3 regions of the Lactococcus sp. NH2-7C genome follow, and region 3 is predicted to be linked to each of the others. Evidence: riboswitches for the same ligand, from Rfam matches in the RefSeq annotation. Region 3 holds a riboswitch; each other region holds the start of a gene.

Region 1 (7,797 bases), 370 kb from region 3:
TGCTTAGGATTTCCTGAAAGATAAGGAACATAAGCTTTATATTCAGGTTCTGTATTTGAGATATAAATCGCTCCACTATCTACAGTTTTATCTGAACCAGGCAAGGTTATTTTACCTGAATCAGTCCCTTGATAGACATCTGACCCATTAGTATCATTAACAACTTCTACACCTCCAACGTCATTCACAAGATTTACTAAACCGTCCATATTAACAATCATAAAATTATTAAGATTAAGCCCTACTTGATTACCAATGGTTTTCATAGCATAAGTGACAGCAGATGATAACCCACCACTATTAAATCCTAAAGGATAAGCAGCATTCATTTTTTGAGTAGATTGAATCTCTCCAGATGAATCTTCAATATTCGTCATCGTATCTCGTTCCACTGAAATAATAGTGGTTGTTTTTGTCCGAGGATTTAATGTTAAAATAATTTGTGAATCTGAATTTCCATTCCATGAGTCTGCTCCACCCCGACTATTATCTCCAGTGTCTACTCCCATGAGCAATATAGTTAGTGGTTTTTTTGCAGATAAACTAGAACTTTTTATTTTTGTATTTACATGAGTTTTAGTTAATGTTTTCTCAGCTTGGACATAAAGAACCACACTAACTACCAAAACTAAAGCAACTAAAAGTAACATAAAACGAACAAAGTACATCTTTTTAGAGCGTTTTATTTTTTTCTTCTGCCTGACTTTTTTTCTTTTCATATCAAGAATACTTCTTTCTTTTATTAAAAATTATAACTTATTTAAACTCTTTAATTTTTCGTCAGCTGAGCTATTCAAAACAAGTCCTACTGTCAAAGTTGAAATTAAAAATGAGGATCCACCTTGTGATAAAAAGGGAAAAGTGACACCTGTTTCTGGAACTAAACCAATTGCTCCACCTAAATTGACAAAAACTTGTATCAGCAAGAAAGATGAACAACCAATTGAAATCATTGAATTAAATGGATCTTTTGCCCGCATCCCTACCAAGAGCATTCGGGTAATCATGAAAAAGATGACAGCTAGGATTATAATTCCACCAATGATTCCCAATTCTTCTACTATTACTGAAAATATAAAATCTGTATGAGCTTCAGGCAGAAATCCTTGTTTTTCAATCGAATTCCCCAGTCCTCTTCCAAACCAGCCACCATCTACAATCGCATAATATGAATTAGCAAGTTGATGACCCGAAGAAGCCAAGTCAGTAAAAGGATTAACGAATGCTTTAAATCGAGCATTAATATAAGATCCTGGAATCAAATCGCCTCCACTGATAAAAAGAAAGAGCAAAAAACTAAGACTAATCGTAAGCAACATCTTCCCATAACCTGAAAACCATCGCCAAGAAATTCCACTTGCACCAATCATTATCAAGGCTAAGAGTCCAATAATTGCCGTATTTCCTAAATTGGGCATACTGAGTTCCACAATCATTAGTAATATAATCGGAAATCGCCCCCCCCCCTACAACTTTTGTTACGAGATTATTGCCTTTAAAAATTGCCTGAATATCATTTTTCTCAATCTCTTCTTGTTTGTTAGAAAAGATAGAAGCAAGAAACCAAACTGTAAAAAGTTTAGCAAATTCAACGGGTTGAATGGTTCCAATTCCTGGTAAAGGGATCCACCCATGTGCTCCATTCGCTGATGTATTAGGGCCAACCCTTGAATAAATCATCAGCAAGATAATAATTAGAAAAATTATTTTTAAAATCTTTTCATTTTTTATAATTCTTAATTTTACTCGATAAATAATAATTAAAGCCACAAAACTTATAATTATAAAGACTCCTTGAGAAATTGCCAATCGATAAGGAGATAGCCCCCGGTTAATTTGATAGGGGACAGTTGCTGAAAACACCATGAGTAATCCAACAGCTGAAAGAATCAAGTAAGGAATCAAAATAGATAAATCTAAAAAATTATTTTTGGTAATTTTTTTATCCATGAATCAATCCCCTTTTTTTAATCTTCCAAATGAACTGGAAGAGTGTTTCTATTTGCAAATTAATTAATAACTTTTTCTCCCTCATTTTTTTATTTTTTATTATTGTATGAGTCAATATTTTTTCCATCGGCATGTACCTCAATTTCTGATTTATAGTAGATTTTGATTGTACAACTCCGACTCAGAGAGCTAGAATAGATTGAAGTGATAAAAATGGTCATCTACTTTCATCGTATCTTTTTTCCTACAGCTCCCGGGGTCTGAGCCACTGTTATTCTGTGCTTCCATTTTCACCACCTCCTTTTTAATAAAAAAATTGCCTACGTCGGTTGAACGTAGACAAGGTATTATTTCAAATAAGATACACTATCAAGTGAACTAAAAGTACCCAGTATCGTTCAAGCTTTAACTCCGCAGGGCGATGTTGTTGCACTATTTCACGCCTTCTTTTTTCGACGTGAACTGTTGGCCCTCTCATCGTGTCTCCACGACTCTGCGGCAGCAACCCGTATCCCTGTGGTAGCCTCACCTACCGATGGTTAGAAAATCTCTAACCAAAATTGCTTAAATTAAATTTTCAAAATATTTCCTAAGCAAAAAAATTATAACACGACCTATACTTTTAGTCAAATAACAAATGAGTTACCTAAATTAAATGTTTTTTATTGGATTAAACCTCTTGTTATTACTAAATTATTAGAAATTAGAACTAAGAAAAAAAATATTTTTTTTAAAATAAAATACCAAAGATTAAAATATACAGACAAAAAGCTCATAATTGAATAATGAATTTCCTTAATAAATAAAACACTCCCTCGTCACTAATGACTAAGGAGTTTTTTTATTATATTTATCGAATTCCCAAAGCAATACGGGCATAACGACTCATTTTATCAACTGTCCATGCTGGATACCAAACCAAGTTCACCTTGATTTCACCAACTTCTGGCACTTCTTTCAAAGCATCATGAATTTGTTCAGTCAAAAGGTCAGCCAAAGGGCATCCCATTGTTGTCAATGTCATTTTAATTTCTGTAAATCCGTTATCTTCAAAGCTAATTTCATAAACTAATCCGAGGTTGATGATATCAATCCCAAGCTCTGGGTCAATGACGTTTTCAAGGGCAGAGAGAATTTTGTCCTTGATTTCATTCACTTGCTCTTCTGTGTATTTATCTGCCATTTTATCTCCTTAGGCTGTCATAAAAAGCAAAACTTTAAAAGTTGAACGAATGTGCTTTCTAGGACAAATCCAAATTGTCAAATTCTTTTTACAGCTTTATTTTACCAAATTTATTTTAAAATTTCTAGATAAAAAATTACTGACAGAAAAAATTTATTCATAACATTTTCTGTCAGTAATTTATTTTATGCAAAACGCGAGAATTTCTTGAAGAAGCTTAACATGAAAGTAAAGAGAGCGATAATAACCACAAATAGAATTGCTTCTGGTAAAATTGCTCCATTCAAACCAATGGTTTCGCGTAACATTTTTAAACCATAAGTCATTGGTAACCAAGGACTGATGACTTGATATATTTTAGGTGCCAGTTGTAAGGGGTAAGTTCCTGCGCTCGTCGCCAGTTGCAGAACTAAAACTACAATCATAAGGAATTCACCAATCTTACCTAGAGCCGTTAAGAAGAAAGTATTGATTGCCATATAAGCGAAACTGATTAAAAGTACTGACAACAACATTTCCCACAAATGATTTGGTCTCAAGCCAAGAAGAGCAACTGCTCCCCAGACGATGATTCCTTGTAAAAGTGCTACCAAACCATTCGTACCAATTTTAGCCAACATAAATTCGCGACCAGATTTCCATTTTTCACCTGAGAAACCAATTCCAATCACAACATTTGTCGCAAGAGCACCGATAAAGAGGGCAACATTAATCATATATGGTGTCATCCCTGCACCATTCTCTGGTACATTATCATGATCCGTATGTTTAAGTTTCAATGGTGCAGCAACTTTTTTAGCATTTTCATTAGAATTATTAGTTGCTGACAGAGTATTATCAGCTTTGGCTAAAGCTGTTGACAAGTTATTAGCACCTGTATTTAGCGTTCCCAACCCACTTGTTAAACTTGAACCTCCATTCGCCAATTGTTGTGAACCAGAGGAAATTTGTTGAGCACCCCCTGCCAATTGATTTGAACCTGAAGTTAAAGTTGAACCATTCGCTTGTAATTGTGACAATCCAGAAACTAATTGCATTGTCCCGCTTTGTAAATCTTTTGATTTACTTGCTAATTGTTGAGCGCCAGCGTTTGCTTGATTAACTCCGTCAGCAAATTGGGCAAAACCAGAAGTTAATTTTTGACTTCCAGAAGTTAACTGGTCATTAAAATTCGTCAAACCAGCATTTAACTGATTGATACCAGGAATAAATTTTGTGTTTACATTAGTGTTTACTTCGTTCAGACCACCTGAAAGGTCAGCAATTATTTGACTTGCGCCTGGAACTAATGTTTTAAGATCAGCAATTTTTCCAAACATTGGTAGTAGACTTGTAAGACTGTCTTGGACTCCTTTAATATTCTTATTTAATGATAGTAAATCGGTTTGAACTGCTCCAGCACCAACAGAATTATCTAATGCATTTCTTATATCTGTTTTCTGACTTTCGCTTAAAGTTTTAAAAGTCACAGTACTTTCAACTGCTGCCTTAGAGGCTACCACTTGATCATTAGCTAGATTTGTGACCGTAGCTCCAAGACCTTCCAAGTTATTTTGGATATTGGCAGCCAAATTTGGGTCAATCGTATTTTTTTGTAACTCCTGATTTAATTCAGTAAGACCATTTTGTACAGCACTAATTTTTTGCTGTTGAGTTTCGGATAAAGTTGTTTTTTGAGCCAATTGACTTAAGCCTTCGGATAGTTGTTGCACACCCGATTGCAATTGACTCACCGCTTCTGACCCTTGAGAAATTTGTGAAATTCCTGCTGACAGCTCTTTTGATTTATCAGCCAAAGTTTGTGTACCTGCTGCTAATTGTTGCGTTCCACTAACAAATTGGTCAGCACCAGAAGAAAGTTGTTGTCCACCATTGGCAGCTTGATTCACTCCTGATACATATTTATTTAAGCCTGAATTCAAATTATTTGCGCCGTCAGTAAAAGTTAGACTGGATGAAGATAAAGTATTCAAATTACTACTTAATTCTTTTGAACCGTTCAATGCTGATGAAGTTCCGTCAGCCAATTTATTTGACCCGTCAGACGCTTCTTTCATTCCTGATTTCATATCACCAAGTTTAGCAAAAATTTCTTTTGTGTAAGTTTGTGAAATATTTTTAGAAACCTCTGATTTCAGTTGGTTCATTGCACTTTCACTCATTTTTGATGAAATATAGTTATGGCCACGTGTTGTTTGATAATTTAACTGAACTGTTTTGGGTTTCTTATTCATTAATGTCGTAGCATTTTCCGAAAAGTTTTCTGGGAAAGTGATAACCATATAGTAGTCACCTTTTTTTATCCCTTTAGAAGCTTTATCTTCTGAAACAAAATGATAATCTAAATCCTTAGATTTTTTCATTTCAGCAATGACATCATCACCAAGTTTAAATTTTTTTCCATTCAATTCAGACGTCTTGTCCAAATTTACGACCGCCACAGGTAAGTCATTAAGTTTACCGTATGGATCCCACATAGAGCCTAAGAAAATATAGTTATAAATTGCTGGTACAAGTGCTAATGCGATAATAACAATAATAAAAAATTTGTGCTTTAAAATAGCTTGCCATTCTTTTTTTAACATCTTTTCCCCTTTCATATGGACAACACGTCCAAAAACTGTTACAATACGTATTATAAACTTTTTAGAAAATTTGACAATTATTATCCATCGAATTTTGGACATATCTTTAAATGTGTCTAAATAAAGCACTTACATTCCAAAAAGGACGGAGGTCCCTCTATAATGTCCAATGACAGCAGAAAAGATCGTACAAAACTTCAATTACGAGATGCAATGATTCAACTTTTAGGCGAGAAATCGTTTGATCAAATTTCAACGACTGAACTTGTGAAATTAGCTAAAGTTAGTCGTAGTAGTTTTTATACTCATTATCAAGATAAATATGACATGATTGAAGCCTATCAACGTCGACTTTTTGAGACTATTCAATATGTCTTTGAAAAAAATAATGGAAATATTCATGCAACGATGCTTGAAACTTTTGAATTTCTAAAAGGAAACCAAATCTATGCTGCTCTTCTTTCAGAAAATGGCAGCAAAGAAATCCACCAGTTTATGTTGCAAAAACTCAAAGAACTCATTCAAAGTTCCTTTTTCCCTCAATCTAAACATCTTAAATTAGGAAAATTAGGGGAAATTTATGCGACAACCTACTATGCTAATGCTATTTTTGGAACTACTCAATCGTGGATTCGTCGAAAACAAAAAGAAACACCCACTCAAATTGCTAATCTATTAGTTGAACTCATTAATTAAAAAACGATTCTCGTTGAAGAATCGTTCTTTTATTATCTTTATTTGAAAAATAATAGCCATTAACAGGTGTCAATCGTGATGATGAACTTCTAAAATCATACTATTCAATGTTTCACTCACCATATCTTCAACAGATAATTCTTGTTTCGTAGCTAATTTTAAAGCTTTTCCAGCTCTAAATACCGGAATATTTTGTTCACCTACTAAAATTTTTTCTCTTGAATGAACATCATGACTGACTCTGGCTGCACGTTTGCGAACCTCAAAAGTTCCAAAATTTGAGATATGAACAGGTTTCCCTTCAGAAATATAGTAAGTGATTGCCTCAACAAAGGCATTGATTGCCTTTGCCGCATTAACTTTTGAAAGTTCTGTACGGTCTGCTACATAATCAATTAACTCCTGTTTTGAAGCCATTAACTAATTCCTCCTTATTTTCTACATTCCCCTATCATCCTTTTCTTCACTAACTCTAGTGAATTCTTTTGTCATCATATAAATCTTCATAAAAAATCCTAGCTTACGCCAAGATTTTTTGGTTATTTTACAACCATAACATTGCAAGGTGCATGATTAACAACATAACTTGTCGTCGAACCTACTAGCATCCTGTCTAATAATCCCTTACCATTTGAACCAACCACAATCAAATCCAATTCAAATTGCTTTGCAAAATTAATGATTTCTTTCTTTGGGTTTCCTGTAAAGGCATGGACTTCAAACTCAACTTCATCATTAATCAGTTCCTCAACTTCAGCAATAATTTCTTTAGATTCTGTTTCTAAATCATCTAAATTAATTGCCAAGGCATAAGGAGTTCCCCGAAGTCTTGTTTCATCTTTAACATGTAAAACAAATAATGAAGTTTTATTCCTTTTGGCAATGGCGACTGCTTCATGAATTGCTTCTTTCGATTGGTCAGAGCCATCGACTGCAACTAAAATTTTCTTGTATTCATCTCTCATTGTAAACGCCTCCTTTACTATATTCTATGATAAAATATTTAAGAAGTCCAACTAAACACTCACAATATTTTTAGAAGAAACTTTTATTTTTAAGACTTTTTTTCCAATTTTACTTAGAAGTAAAAATATAATTTTATGAAAATATTAAATCACTTTTTTTGATATTCTGATTTCTTTATGCTACAATTTAGTTGGAATTTCGTTATGAACCAATATGGTTCCCTTTCGTATAATAAATAAAGAAAGGAGAATGTATTATGACATTCACTAACAAAAATAAATTTTTCCAATATACAGTAACTCTAGATACTTCTCATAATATCTTTAGAGCATCACTTGTAAATGATTCAAATATTTATGGTGCTGGAGATACTATTGAAGAAGCTGTACAAAACTTAGAACAATTAGTTTAAGGAGA
Region 2 (7,797 bases), 510 kb from region 3:
ATTGATATGACAAAATATAAAGCGAAAGCTCAAGAACTTCTTGGTCAGTAAAAAGAAAATTACTAACAGTTTTGTTAGTAATTTTTAATTTTAAATATTCATATGAGAAAAATAATGACAATTTTCTCTCCTTAGTTATAGATTAATGCCTTATAAATAAATTATAAATTTGTATTTTTATGATATGATATGAGTATGATAATAAGATAAGTAGGTCTAATCCAATGATGTTTAATTATATTTATACTACTTTTTTGACAATTTTATACACAATCTTGATGTCACTTTCTCTAAGTTTGTATCTAAAAGAACGAAAAAAGAATTATTTATTGGTAAGTCTTTATTTTTTGCTCCTTATTTTAAATGGTTTAATAGTGACCATGTCCGAAACTTTTCAAATATTTGCCAATGACTATAATCGGCAATTTATGGTTAATCCCATTATTGAAACAATTTACTACTTGGCAACTTTTGGTATTGCCTTAAAATTAGTGACCGAATTATTTGAAGAAAAAATAAAAACTTATCAATATGGTATTTATATTGCTTTTGCTTTATGGCTTATTGTTGTTCCTTTTATGGCAAATTCAGCACTAAAGGTCTGGCTCTATTATTTTCCAAGTCAGTTACTAACGGTCTATCTTGGAATTTATTTATTAAGCCATAATCGAAAAATGATTCCTAAAAGCAGTTTAGGAAAATATACGAAATTAATTGGGATCCTAGCAATAACTTTGGGATTAGCTATAGTAGTGGAAGATACCTTTATTATTTATTATAGAGATATTTATCATACAAATATGCTTAAAATCCATAATAGAAATGTTTCAGAAGACATTTTTCATATTGCACTTTGCCTTATTGCCATTAAATTTTTTCTAACCAATTATCAAAAAGGCAACGAAGAAGTAGCTGTCATTGATATCAGAAATGAAAAAAATGAGACTAATGATTCTGTAAGTAATTTTGAAAAAGATGAATATTACTTTGAGAGATTTATGGATAAATATGGAATCACTCAACGGGAAGGAGAAATTCTTGAACTTCTCCTTCAACGTAAACACAATCAAGAAATAGCCAATCAATTATATCTTTCTCTAGGAACAGTCAAAACCCACACTCACAATATTTTTATAAAACTACAAGTTGAAAAACGTTCAGAAGTTTGCGAAGTCTGGGAAGCGTTTGAAAAATCAGAGCTTACTCAATAATCCTAAAACTCCATTTTTAATGGAGTTTATTTTTATTTTGATTAAGAAAGCGGTTAAAATAGTTCTAAACCTTCCTAAACCTTTTTACTCAACCCTTTGCTATCAAAGGGTTTTCGGCTTTTATAAAAGATTAAATCCTAGAGTTGATTGTTTTATATTTTTGCTCTTGATATACTGAAAACGTTCCCAAGAGGGGAGTCAAATAACTATTTTATTCAGGAGGAATAAAGAAATGGTAACAACAAACAAACGTGATTTCATCACAACAGAAGATTACACTAAAGAAGAAATTCTTGATATTGTAACACTAGGCTTAAAAATCAAAGCAGCGATTAAAAATGGCTACTATCCACCACTTCTTAAAAACAAATCATTAGGAATGATTTTCCAACAAACATCAACTCGTACTCGTGTTTCCTTTGAAACAGCTATGACTCAATTAGGAGGCCATGCAGAATATTTAGCACCTGGTCAAATTCAACTCGGTGGTCATGAAACAATAGAAGATACAAGCACAGTTCTTTCTAGATTGCTTGATGTCATCATGGCACGTGTTGATCGTCATGAATCAGTTAATAACCTTGCAAAACATACAACAATTCCAGTTCTTAATGGGATGTCAGACTATAATCACCCAACACAAGAAGTCGGTGATTTGACTACAATGATTGAACATTTACCAGCCGGTAAAAAATTAGAAGATTGTAAAGTTGTCTTTGTCGGGGATGCGACTCAAGTTTGTTTCTCATTAGGTCTAATCGCAACTAAAATGGGAATGCACTTTGTTCATTTTGGACCTAAAGGCTACCAACTTAATGAAGAACATCAAGCAAAATTAGCTGCAAATTGTGAGGTTTCTGGTGGTACCTATGAAGTAACAGACGATGAAGAATCAATTGTCGGTGCAGATTTCCTTTATACAGATGTTTGGTACGGTTTGTATGATGCAGAACTATCAGAAGAAGAACGTCTAGCAATTTTCTTCCCTAAATATCAAGTGACACCTGAGATGATGGCAAAAGCGGGAGTACATACAAAATTTATGCATTGTCTTCCAGCTTCAAGAGGGGAAGAAGTTGTTGATGCGGTTATCGATGGTCCAAACTCAATTTGTTTTGACGAAGCCGAAAATCGCTTGACTTCAATTCGTGCCCTCCTTGTTTGGTTGATGTCTGATTATGCTGAAAAAAATCCTTATGATTTGAAAGCACAAGCGAAAGCTAAGGCTGAGTTAGAGGCTTACTTAGCCAAATAAGAAAGTGTATCATTTATGGAAAATGGAAAGAAAAAATTTAGTCTCTTTAGTGCTATTCTTTCTGTCATTTGTGTTGTTTTTGTTGCCGAAGCAGCAGCACCGGTTGCTGCTATTGGTAACTCGCAGTTCTTTTGGTGGATTGTTCTCATCATTGCTTTTCTCTTACCTTATGGTCTAATTACATCTGAACTCGGAACAACTTATACTGGTGAAGGAGGACTTTATGATTGGATTACAAAAGCCTTTGGACATCGTTGGGGAGCGCGTGCTTCATGGTTTTATTGGGTAAACTTCCCATTATGGATGGCTTCACTTGCTGTACTTTGTCCTGATTTATTGCATACAATATTTGGTTTTCAATTAAACACAGGTATTTCGCTATTAATTGAATTAATTTTCATCTGGGTTATTGTTTTGATTAGTTTATATCCAGTAAGTGATAGCGTTTGGATTTTAAATGGCGGCGCGGTAATTAAGGTATTCTTAGCATTAGCATTAGGAGCCTTAGGAGTTTATTCAGCTTTGACTAAGGGAGTAGCAAACCATTATACTTTAGCATCATTACTTCCAAGTTTTGATTTGCATAGTCTATCATTTATCTCAGTAATCATTTTTAACTTACTGGGGTTTGAAGTCATTTGTACTTTTGCTGACAGTATGGAAAATCCTAAGAAACAAATCCCACAATCAATCATCATTGGTGGTATTGTAATTGCAGCGATTTATATGTTTTCGGCCTTTGGAATCGGTGTTGCCATTCCAACCGATAAATTATCAACAAGTTCGGGATTAGTAGATAGTTTCCAAGTGATGCTAGGTACACCAACAGGTTGGTTCATTAGTTTAATTGCTTTCTTGTTTATGCTGACTTTAGTGGGTAATATGGTTTCTTGGTCGCAAGGAGTTAATAATATTGCTAGTTATGCCGCTGATAATGGTGACATGCCTAAATTCTTTTCGAAAAGACGTGCTTCTAATGGAATTTCTTGGGGTGCAGCTTTGATGAATGGGATTGTAGCTACACTTATTGTAGTGATTGCGCCTTTATTACCCAATCAAGATTTGTTCTGGTCATTCTTCTCATTAAATTTGGTTCTATTTTTATTGAGTTATATTCCGGTTTTCCCCGCATTTTATAAATTACGTAAGATTGACCCTGACACTCCACGTCCATTTAGAGTGAGTGGTAGTGACGGAATCTTGAAAGGATACATGGCCTTACCAATGATTATTATTATCATATCACTAATTTTTACAGCCATCCCCTTACAATATGATAAGGCATCATTGATAGAACAATTACCGATTACAATTGGCGCAATTATTTTTATTGTGATTGGTGAATTAATTATTAAATTTAAAAAAATAAAAAAATAGGAGAGAAAAAATGGCAAAACGTATTATTGGTACAACACCAAAAGAAGATGGTTTTCGGATGCCTGGTGAATTTGAAGCTCAAGATCAAATTTTTATGATTTGGCCCGAACGTCCAGATAACTGGCGTGATGGAGCGAAACCTGTTCAGGTTGCCTTTACTAATGTCGCTAAAGCAATCAGTAGATTTACACCAGTAACAATGTTAGTTTCACAAGCGCAATATCAAAATGCTCGTTATCAATTACCCGCTGATGTACGTGTGCTTGAAGTCTCTAACAACGATTCTTGGGTCCGTGACTGTGGGCCAAGTTTTGTTATTAATGATAAGGGTGAACTTCGAGCAAATGATTGGACTTTTAATGCTTGGGGTGGACTTGTTGATGGTCTATATTTTCCTTGGGACCAAGATGATCTAGTGGCACAAAAAGTTTGTGAATTAGAACGTGTTGACTCTTATCGGACCGATGACTTTGTTCTTGAAGGAGGTTCATTCCATGTTGACGGTCAAGGAACAGTTTTGACCACTGAGATGTGCCTTTTGTCTGAAGGACGCAATCCTCACATGAGCAAAGAGCACATTGAAAATAAACTTAAAGAACATCTGAATGCTGAAAAAATTCTTTGGCTTGGGGATGGAATTGACCCAGAAGAAACAAATGGTCACGTAGACGATGTTGCTTGCTTCGTAGCACCAGGGGAAGTTGCATGTATTTATACTGATGATGAGAAATCACCTTTTTATGAAGCTGCCCAAGATGCCTATAAACGCTTGAGCCAAATGAAAGATGCTAAAGGACGCCAACTTAAAGTTCATAAATTGACTTGTCCAGCTAAAAATGTAACGATTAAAAAACAATTTAGAATTGATACAGTTGAAGGAACCATGCCACGTGAAGATGGAGATATTTGTATTGCTTCTTATATGAACTTTTTAATTACAAACAAAGGAGTTATCGTACCACAATATGGTGATGAAAATGATGCTCTAGCATTAAAACAAGTTCAAGAGATGTTTCCAGACCGTGAAATAGTTGGTGTAAACACTGTTGAAGTAGTTTATGGTGGAGGAAATATCCATTGTATTACTCAACAACAGCCTAAAGCCAAATAAGGTGTAGAGAGGATTTAACAGAAGATGGCAAAACGTATTGTAGTTGCTCTAGGGGGGAATGCTATTTTAACTAGCGACCCTACAGCGCAAGCACAATCTATGGCACTTAATAAGACTGCCGAACAATTGATGCCTTTAATAAAAGACAATGATGTTGAAATGGTTATCATTCATGGAAATGGACCTCAAGTTGGTAATTTGCTTTTGCAACAACTTGAAAGTAATTCAGTTAAAAATCCGGCAATGCCACTTGATACAGCTGTTGCTATGACTCAAGGACAAATTGGTTATTGGATGGCCCAAGCTTTTACAGAGGCTCTTGCGAATAATGGAATGTCTGAAGTTCCTTTTGTTTCTGTAGTGACAAGGACAGTAGTAGATGCTAATGATGAGGCTTTTAAAAATCCGACAAAACCTATTGGGCCCTTTTATAGCCAAGAAGAGGCTAAAAATATTCAGACTCAATATCCAGATTGGAAATTGATTGAGGATTCTGGACGAGGTTACCGAAGAGTAGTTCCTTCACCTTTACCTCTCAAAATTGTTGAGGCTAACGCAATTAAACCATTGTTAGAATCATCAGCTTTGGTCACGGTATCTGGTGGCGGAGGGATTCCTGTTATTGAAAAAAATAAGGGATATCAAGGAGTCGAAGCGGTAATTGATAAAGATTTTTCGGCAGCAAAATTAGCAGAACTTGTTGATGCTGATGAACTAGTTATTTTTACCTCTGTCGGTGATGTCTTTTTAAATTTTGGTAAACCCAATCAAAAAGCTCTAGGAATAGTACCAGTTAGCGAAATGCATCAATATCTAGAAGAAGGTTATTTTGCGCCAGGTTCTATGAAACCAAAAGTGGCAGCAGCTGTCGCTTTTGTCGAAAATACTGGTAAACAAGCCACGATTACTTCACTTGAAAATGTGGAAAACTTTGTCAAAACTGGAGCAGGAACACGGATTGTCCCCGATTTAATTTTAAAATTTTTTTCAAAATAATTTATTTCAAATTTGAAATAAAAAGAAATTTACATAGGATGCCCATTTTAATTTGACAAAAAGTATAGCTAGTGCTATACTTTTTTTGTAGTAAATAAAAACTAATCATATTAGGTGAGGTTACTCTGAAGAACATAGGTTATCGCTCAAAACTGTCGAGAGACAATAATGGGTAAAGCAGGACTAGTCGAATCAAGGCTTTTCCAAGATAACTAGAAATATCATTTCTTACGTCTCAGAAAGCCAAAACTCAAATGTCGTGATTAAATAGACTAATAATCTATTGATTTTGAGAGCCTCCCTTTATATGAAAAGGAGGCTTTTTATGTCAAGAAGAAAATATCTTGATACAAAACAACCAAAAGTAAAATCTATTATGGGTGATTTTATTTTAATTGGTATTATTTGTTTGTTTGCATTTATTCTTATTGTGACGCAAATAACAATTAACCAACCCCTTTCATCGTTACCGTCTCAAAGTTCAGTGGATGATGTCAAGAAAATGCACGATTTTTTATCTATTGGAAACCTTGCTTATTTTTCAATGCGAACAATGTTTCGCATGATTGTGGGAATGATGTGGTCAATTTTATTCTCTGTTATTTGTGGTGTATTGGCAGTTAAGTTTAAAACTGCAAGAAGAATTATTTTGCCGATGGTCAATTTCTTAGAATCAGTTCCTTTATTAGGGTTCATGACATTTACTACTGCATTTTTACTTGGATTATATCCAGGTAATGTAATGGGAGCTGAAGCGCTTGCCATTTTTGCAGTATTTACTGGACAAGCATGGAACATCATGTTGTCACTTTACCAAATAATGGAAGTAGTTCCCAAAGATTTGAAAGAAGTAACATCACAATTTCGATATAATGCTTGGGAAAAATTTTGGCGTCTTGAATTTGTATATTCAATTCCGGGCCTATTATGGAATCTTGTCATATCTCAGTCAGCAGCATGGTTTGCTATTGTTGCAAGTGAACAGGTTACCGTCGCAATCCCTAAGTCTGAAACTTTAATTTTGCCAGGAATTGGCTCTTATATTCAAGTTGCATTAGATCGTGCAGACTTTAAAGCTTGTGGTTTCGCTGTTATTGCTTTAATTATTAATGTCGTCATACTAAATTTCTTAGTTTTTCAACCTTTGGTTAAAGCTACTTATTATTATCGTTATGATGAAGGAACAACTCAAGGTAATCCTCCAAAATCAATTGTATACAATTTAGTAAAACCATCTAATTTTGGAAAAATATTAGTGAAATGGATTCAAAAAATAAAAGATTTCTGGATTTTTAAGTTACCTAGAGCTTGGTATATTCTTAGGATAAATCTTATTTTTAAATATCTAGGGAAAGTAAAAAAATATATTTCAATTATTTGGTATATCCTGTTAGGATATGCGGTTGTTATCTCTGCTATTAAACTTTATAGATTCCTACCCCATGAAGATTTTTCAATGATCCCTCACTTAATGATTTTAACTACATTGAGGGTAGTATTAGCAATGCTTATAGCAGCAGCGATTTTTACACCTCTCGGGGTGTGGGTTGCAAGTAACAAAATACGCTTAAGCTTTATCCAACCAATTGGACAAGTTATTGGGTCAATTCCTTCAAACGTATATACTCCATTCATAGTAATTTTTATTAGTTTAGGGTATAAGCAACTTGAGTGGTGGATTTTGCCGCTAATCATGGTTGGTTGTCAATGGTATTACTTTTTCAATGTTATTGCTGGGTATTTAGCAATACCAGATGATATAAAAGAAGTCACAAAAATTTTCCCATTATCCAAGTTTAAGTGGTGGACTCGCTATCTCATTCCATCAATGTTTCCATACTTGATAA
Region 3 (7,797 bases):
TGGTTTTACTTTAGAATGAACTAAACGAAAAGCAGGAATTGCCCAATCTAGATACTCTTTGTACCAATCACTTTTGCGCAACGGTAACTTTTCTCTCAAAGCTGCCTCATCAATTTGAATAATCTTAATACCAGCTTTTTCTAAGTCAAGGACTTCTTCTTGAACAGCTAGTGCCAATTGTAAAGTACTTGCTTTTAACGAAATATCTTCTCGTGGAAAAGACCAATTTAGAATAGTTACAGGACCTGTCAGCATTCCTTTTACTGGTTTTAATGTTTGAGATTGAGCATAGGCTGACCAACGTACGGTCATAGCTTCTGGTCTAGTGATATCAGCCCACACGATTGGAGGTTTGACACAACGTGTCCCGTAAGATTGAACCCATGCTTTTTGAGTAAAAACATAACCTTCTAACTTTTCTCCAAAGTACTCAACCATGTCGTTTCGCTCAAACTCACCATGGACTAAAACGTCTAATCCAATATCTTCTTGGAGTTTAAGACATTCTTTAATTTTCTCTTTTAAAAATGTTTCATAGTCTGCTTGGCTTAGTTCCCCTCGTTTATTTTGTAGACGGGCTTTTCTCACCTCTGTTGTTTGGGGAAACGAACCGATTGTTGTAGTTGGTAAAAGCGGTAGATTAAGTGATTGGGATTGACTTGCTCGCCTTTCGACTAGTGACGGTTGCCTAGTGAAGTCTTTCTCTGTTAAATGATCAAGTTTTTGCTTAAGTTGTTCATTTTCTTGAACTCTTTTATTTTTAAAAAGCTCAATATTCTTATTCAATAAGGGAGTATTTTTATTAAAATAAATTTCTGCAATTTCATCAATTTCATTTAATTTTTCTGTGGCAAATGAAAAATGTTTAAGAATTTCTTTTGATAATTTTGTCTCATTTTTTACTGTTACTGGAACGTGTTGTAAAGAGCAGCTTGTATTAATTACGATATTTTCTACTTCATCTAATGCAGCTAGTAGTTCAAGTGTCTTTTGATAATTATTACGCCAAATATTCTTTCCATTTACTAGTCCTGCAAAAAGTATTTTCTCTTTGGGAAAACCGTATTTTTGAATAAGAGCTAAAGAATCTCTTCCTTCTATAAAATCAAGACCAATACCCTCAAAATTAAGATTTATTATTTCTTTATAGCTATCACGAATATCTCCAAAATATGTTTGAAGAAGTATCTTAAGGTTGTTTTTACTCTTAAGTAGTTCTTCATAAATACTCACAAATAAATTTTTTTCTTCTTCAGTTTGGTCTAAAACAAGTGCTGGTTCTTCAATCTGTAACCATTCTACTCCTAGTTGATTAAGTTCTTTTAGTAGTGTTTGAAAAGCTACAACAACCCCAGATAATACTGTATCTTTCGTGGCTCCTGACTTGTAATCTGCTAAAACTAAAAATGTATATGGGCCAATAATTGTTGGTCTAGTTTCAAATCCAGCAGCTTTTGCTTCCTTATATTCATTTAATAATTTTGAAAAATTTGCTTTAATAATCGTATCTTTATTAATTTCCGGAACTAAATAATGATAATTTGTATTGAACCATTTTTTCATTGGTCTTGCTTTTACGTCATTTTGTTTATCTTGGAAACCACGCGCTAATGCAAATAAAGTATCTAGTTCATTTAATTCTAAATTTTTATAAGACTCTGGAATTGCACCTAGAGCGATTGATAAATCTAAGGTTTGGTCATAGAAAGAAAAATCATTAGAAATAGGTAAGTCAATTCCAGCTTCTTTTTGACTTTTCCAATTTTCTAAACGAATTTCTTTAGCCACTTTTTGTAATTCTTCTTCTGTAATTTCTTTACGAAAATACTTTTCAAGAGCAAATTTTAATTCACGGTTTGAACCGATGCGTGGGAAAGCAATAATTGATTTTTTCATAGTCATAGTCTCCAATTTTTAATAGGTCTATATTATCAAATTTAATAAAACTTTAATAATACATTTTTAATATGATGACCTATAGTTTTAAACTATAGGTTAATCAGAGAACAATAAAAAGCCCAAGTAAATTTCTTGGACTTTTTGTATTTCCTTATCTTCTTCGCATTAAGTGAATTTTATCCTGTAAAAAAGGTGGAATAACAATTGAACTTTCTCTATCTTCTTTAATAATTATTGATTTATCTTCTAATATATCGATTACTTTAATAAGATGTGGAAGAGAAATTTCTAATTTTTTGAAAAAATTTTTTCCTTCCTCCTCTATCACAGTAACATGGTAGGTCTGCTCAATTTGTGCCTCATCAAGCGTTAGTTCCACTTCGTTTTTCACCCAAAATGATTCTGTAGGAATTTCTGAGCCGTGAGGGTCAGTTGCTGGATATCCCATTAAGACATATAGAGATTCAATCAACCTAGGCGATGAAGCATGTTCTAAATTTTCGGCTTCATCGTGTACTTCCTCCATTGTATAACCAACCTTTTCAAAAAGAAAAGTTTCCCAGACCCGATGACTCTTTAAAATAAATCTCGCTTCATGCTTCCCTAAGTCTGTAAGTGATACCCCATAATAAGGTTTATGGATAACAAGTTCTTTTTTGGCTAATCGTTTAATCATTTCAGTGGCGCTTGGTGATGATACTGATAATTTTTGAGCAATGGCATTAATACTAACAGATCCATTATTTTCATTTTTTAGGCTATATATTGCCTTTAGATAGTCTTGTTCATTTTTTGATGTTTTCATTTTTTCACCTTACTTTTCTTGATTTAATTATAGCATAGACTATACCAAAGTAAAATAAAAGTGGGATAAATTATCACCACTTTTATTTTTTATTTAAAGTAATTCACCGTATTTTGAAACAAATATTTTTTTAAATATGGTGACAAGCATCATATACATCACTACTGTTAAAATTAGCCATGGGAAAAAGTTAATTGGTAAAGCCATTAAACCAATTGAATGTCCAAAGCTTGTGAATGGAATGATTGTGAGTCCAATGATTCCCATGAAAGTTAAGATTGTTAATGGAGCCGAAGCACGACTTTGTAAAAATGGAATTTTAGGAGTACGAATCATATGGATAACCAAGGTTTGAGTCCACATTGATTCAGCAAACCAGCCAGTATGGAAGAGCGCGATAAATCCAATATATGCTGTACTTCCAGGAACAAGAGAGCTAAATGGTCCAAATGTCGCTGGACAAATCACAAAGAACATTAGGAGATAAGTTGTAATATCGAATACGGAACTGGTTGGTCCAATCCATAACATGAATTTACTTACAGAACTTGCATCCCATTTTCTTGGAACAACCAAATATTCTTCATCGACATTATCCCAAGGAATAGCGGTACAAGAGAAATCATAGATTAAATTAAGTAAGAGAATATGAATAGATAACATTGGGATAAATGGTAAAAATGCACTAGCGATTAGAACTGAGAACATATTACCAAAGTTAGAACTTGCTGTCATTTTTATATACTTAATCATGTTAGCATAGGTTTTTCTTCCTTCAATAATTCCTTTTTCAAGAACCATTAAATCTTTTTCTAACAAAATTACATCAGCTGACTCTTTGGCAATATCTACAGCACTATCTACTGAAATTCCAACGTCAGATGATTTCATTGCTGCTGCGTCATTAATACCATCTCCCATATAGCCGACACTATTGCCTGAATTTCTAAGTGTTGTTACTATTCTGGCTTTTTGTTGAGGTGATAACTTAGCAAAAACAGAAGCTTCCTTGGCAACCTTTGCCAATTCATTATCATCTAATTGGTCGATATCAGAGCCTAAAATAGTTTTATCAACTGGAAGTCCTACTTGTTTGCAAACTGAACGAGTAACTTTATCGTTATCACCAGTCAAGATTTTAACTGATACCCCATATTTATTGAGTGCTTTGATTGCTTTTGCTGTAGATTCTTTGGGTGGATCTAGAAAGGCAAGATAACCCATTAACACCATTTCAGATTCATCTTGAACCGAGAATGTATCTACTGGTGAAGGATTTGTTTTTTGAGCGACTAAAATCACGCGCATTCCTTCTTCGTTAAGTTCATCAACTTTTTTTAGAATATATGCTCTGAGTTCAGGAGTTAAAGGAACAACATTTTCCTTATCTTCAACCAAAGTACAGATGTCTAACATTTCTTCAGCTGCACCTTTAGTAATCATTTGAGTTTTTGAAGTCGCTCCATTAGTATTATTGCTTTTTACTACAACACTCATCCGACGTCTTTCAAAATCAAAAGGAATTTCATCAACTTTTGTATATTTACTACTTAGACCACCCAGTTCAGGATTTTTATCTTGCTTGGCTTCGGCTCCTTCGATAATTGCCAAATCCATTAAATTTTTTAAACCAGTTTGGTAGTAACTATTCAAAAATCCATGTCTTAATACTCGAATATTTTCTTGCCCATGAATATCTAAATGACGCATTAATACTACTTTATTTTGTGTTAATGTTCCAGTTTTATCAGTGCAGAGAATATTCATTGAACCTAGATTTTGAATAGAATTTAGGTTCTTGATGATTGTTTTTTCTTTTGACATTGTGACTGCACCTTTTGCTAGGCAAGTTGTCACAATCATTGGTAACATTTCTGGTGTTAAACCAACAGCAACTGCTAAAGCAAATAGTGCGGCTTCCATCCAATCACCTTTAGTGAAACCATTGATCAATAAGACAAATGGAACCATAACTAACATAAAGCGAATAAGGACCCATGAAACTGAGTTAACGCCTTTTTCAAAAGTTGTTTTAGTTGAGTCTTCGGTTACACTTTTTGCCATTTCACCAAAAATGGTCGCATCTCCAGTTGCAATTACAATTCCATAAGCACTACCAGAAATGACATTTGAACCCATGAAGGCTAGGTTTACTGATTCTGTGATTGAATCATCTTTTTCATCAGTAGCTAAATCTAGTTTTTCTACTGGTTCGCTTTCACCAGTTAAAGAGGCTTGGCTGATAAATAAGTCTTTTGCTTGAATAATCCTAAGGTCTGCTGGAACCATGTCTCCAGCTGATAGATGGATAATATCGCCTACGAGAACTTCTTCAATAGGAATCTCTTGACTTCCTGATTCTAATCTATGAACGTTTGTCGTCGTCGTAATCATTTTTAAGAGATTCTCAGCAGCATTTCCACTTCTAGTCTCTTGAACGAAACGCAGAATTCCTGAGATTAAAACCATTGTAGTAATGATAATGAGTCCTTGGGGATTTTTCTCACCAGGAGCTGCTAAGATAATATCCGTAAAAGCTGAAACTAATGCTAAGACAAACAATATAATGGTAAAAGGATTGATGAACGCTTGATAAAGCCGTTTAATAAGTGAAGTTTTTTTACCACGCGTAATCGTATTATCTCCATATTGTTCACGAGAGATTTCTACTTGTTCTTCACTTAATCCTTTATTTGATGTTTTAAATTTTTGAAATAGCTCCTCTTTTGTAGAAGTTTTTGCAAATTCTAATCTTGCATTTATTTCATTGTTATCTACAAATGTTGTAGCTCTTTTTGTGTTTTCGAGTGTTTTTCTAATTTTTTTCATTGGTCTGTACCTCATATTCTATAATATTTTTGTCTGTACAGTCCCAAACGTTAGGCACTTTAAAGAAGGTGATAAAAACGGAAAGCTGCTCTTATCACGTTAATTATCTGCGGCCTATCAGGCTCGGGACTATTAATACTCTGGGATTCCATTTCCGTTTTCACCTCCTTTTTAAATATAAAAAACCTTGCCTACAAAACTTAAACGTAGGCAAGGGAATAATTCCAAAAAAGATACCACTACTATAGAGCGAATCAGTTACAAGCTATCGTTCAAGCTTTAGCTCCGCAGGGCAATGTTGTTGCACTATTTCACGCCTTGTTTGTCGACGTGAACTGTTAGAACTGTTAGCCCTCTCATCGTGTCTCCACGACTCTGCGGCAGCAACCCGTATCCCTGCGGTAGCCTCACCTACCGACGATTATGTCATAGACATAACCTTTATTATTATAACTGACATATTCTTTTTTGTCAATCTTTTTTATTTTTAATTTACTATAAACTCTGTTGCACCATTCATTGCCCAATCTTTTGATAAAAATAACGAATTATCAATATGATAGTTGACCTTGCTTGGTGTCTTCATGAATTTTTCAATCGCTTTGTCTGTGGCTAACCAACCTTTAGTACCAAAGTGGACGGTATCTCCAGAGGCATAAGGCGTGTCATACATATCTGTTAAGTCAGCAATTTGATAAAAGCCTTGGCTGCGCAATTGTGTTTTAATTTTAGAGCTGAAATTTTCGAGTGTTGCTTTTGATACTCCTGTGTAAGATGACCATGAGCCATTTACTGGTTGGATAACAAATAAAACGTCATTATTATTTTTTGCAAATACGTTCAAAAGTTGTTGGAAATCCTGATACTCTGGACTTTCTAAATAGGAAACATGCTTTTTAAAATTTTCAAGATGTTTGTATTTAGATTTTATTTTCTTATCCCAAACTTGGTTATTGATTTGAAAAGGATTGTTATTTGAACTATGTTTTCCTTGGTCAACTGCTAATTTTTCTAAGTTTTCAGAGGTTGGATCTTGGGGTAATTCTTTAGCAAACTTATTAATTTTTGGCGTAAGTCCGAGAGGTTGTGCCGTGAATTGTGAAACACTTGAGAAGAGTAAATCTTCTTTTCGCCAAAATTGAAGATTGGTCGCCACAGTCATTTTTTGTAGAGTGGTCAGTGGTTTTTTATCTGCTAGACGTTCTAGAGAATTATAAATCGTCTCTTCAGATTTAAGCGATCTAAATCTTAATAAATGTTTTGCAAGTTGGGTGGTGGTATTTGCTTTAGGGTCTGCTTCTTTTAACCAACCGTAAATCTCACCTTTGGATACAAAGTTTTTCAATTCACTTTCAACAATTCCTTGTTTTGAAAACCATTGTGGACTAATGACAAAAACAATTTTACGATTTTTTAACTCATTTGCCACAGAGTTCATGTAGAAAAAGTGGGTTAAAGTAGTTGTTCCTGGTTGTCCTACTAAAAATGGTGTAAAACCAGAATTGTATTTTTTGAAATAGGCACTTGGGTGAAAAGAATCCACATGTTCCATTTCTGATGAACCAAGAACTGGTAAAAACTCGGGGTCTGAATAGGCTTGTTTTTTAATTGAATAGCCTGTAAAGCTTGGAGTATTTAGTGGTGATTGAGCAAATTTAACAAGTTGGTCTTTTGAGTATTTCATACCAACATTTATTGGGAGAAATATCAGTAAGCCAACAAGGGCTAAAGCTGCAATTAATGGGCCAATGGCTCTAAAGATTTTAATTTTCATCCTTTTTTTCCTGAACACGTGCTGCTATTTTATTTGCTGTATTCCAATCTTCACGGTCCATTTCTGATGGTGGAAGACTGATATCAAAAGCACCTTCTAATTCAACAATGAGCATGATGGCTCTCATTGAATCAAGAATTCCTTCTTCAAACAAATCCATGTCTAAGTCTTCACGGAATTCGTCTGTGCCTGATACGGTTTCGATAATATCAAAAATTTGTTCTTTCATTTTTCTTTCTCCTAATGTTTTTTTATAGTATGCCTAACGACTTTTAGAAGTTAGGAAGTGGGAAATGTGGATCTATGCAGTGCATAATAATGTAATTTGGTATTCCTGAGAAGATCAGGAAACTGATAAATACTAGATTAAATGTAATGAAGATGCTTATAGCACTTGTCCATTTATTATCTGGAATTTTCCAGTTTTTACGCTTCTTCAGACGTTTCCATGCGTCATAACCAATCATTAACATGGCGTGGTAAAAACCAT

Evidence for each region. A riboswitch is a leader RNA that binds a small molecule or an ion and turns the genes downstream of it on or off. The one in region 3 is predicted to bind magnesium.
Region 1: linked by a shared signal. The riboswitch ahead of QJV49_RS12240 (FtsW/RodA/SpoVE family cell cycle protein) and the one ahead of mgtA (magnesium-translocating P-type ATPase) in region 3 are both predicted to bind magnesium.
Region 2: linked by a shared signal. The riboswitch ahead of QJV49_RS03455 (ABC transporter permease subunit) and the one ahead of mgtA (magnesium-translocating P-type ATPase) in region 3 are both predicted to bind magnesium.

What each region holds. Positions count from the first base shown of each region.
Region 1 is NZ_CP124538.1:2,449,233-2,457,029, reverse strand. Features, by position in the region: gene QJV49_RS12245 (LCP family protein) at 1-719, opposite strand, end outside; partial or broken gene QJV49_RS12240 (FtsW/RodA/SpoVE family cell cycle protein) at 750-1,950, opposite strand; M-box (ykoK) riboswitch at 2,333-2,494, opposite strand; gene QJV49_RS12235 (metal-sulfur cluster assembly factor) at 2,801-3,133, opposite strand; gene QJV49_RS12230 (YhgE/Pip domain-containing protein) at 3,319-5,718, opposite strand; gene QJV49_RS12225 (TetR/AcrR family transcriptional regulator) at 5,881-6,414, shown strand; gene QJV49_RS12220 (HU family DNA-binding protein) at 6,484-6,831, opposite strand; gene QJV49_RS12215 (universal stress protein) at 6,954-7,379, opposite strand; gene QJV49_RS12210 (hypothetical protein) at 7,637-7,792, shown strand.
Region 2 is NZ_CP124538.1:726,602-734,398, reverse strand. Features, by position in the region: gene QJV49_RS03485 (LCP family protein) at 1-51, shown strand, start outside; gene QJV49_RS03480 (LuxR C-terminal-related transcriptional regulator) at 381-1,211, shown strand; gene ptcA (putrescine carbamoyltransferase) at 1,444-2,466, shown strand; gene QJV49_RS03470 (APC family permease) at 2,482-3,843, shown strand; gene aguA (agmatine deiminase) at 3,854-4,954, shown strand; gene arcC (carbamate kinase) at 4,979-5,950, shown strand; M-box (ykoK) riboswitch at 6,050-6,219, shown strand; gene QJV49_RS03455 (ABC transporter permease subunit) at 6,276-7,797, shown strand, end outside.
Region 3 is NZ_CP124538.1:220,654-228,450, forward strand. Features, by position in the region: gene metE (5-methyltetrahydropteroyltriglutamate--homocysteine S-methyltransferase) at 1-1,896, opposite strand, end outside; gene QJV49_RS01060 (metal-dependent transcriptional regulator) at 2,051-2,704, opposite strand; gene mgtA (magnesium-translocating P-type ATPase) at 2,798-5,533, opposite strand; M-box (ykoK) riboswitch at 5,790-5,959, opposite strand; gene dltD (D-alanyl-lipoteichoic acid biosynthesis protein DltD) at 6,021-7,307, opposite strand; gene dltC (D-alanine--poly(phosphoribitol) ligase subunit DltC) at 7,297-7,536, opposite strand; gene dltB (D-alanyl-lipoteichoic acid biosynthesis protein DltB) at 7,580-7,797, opposite strand, start outside.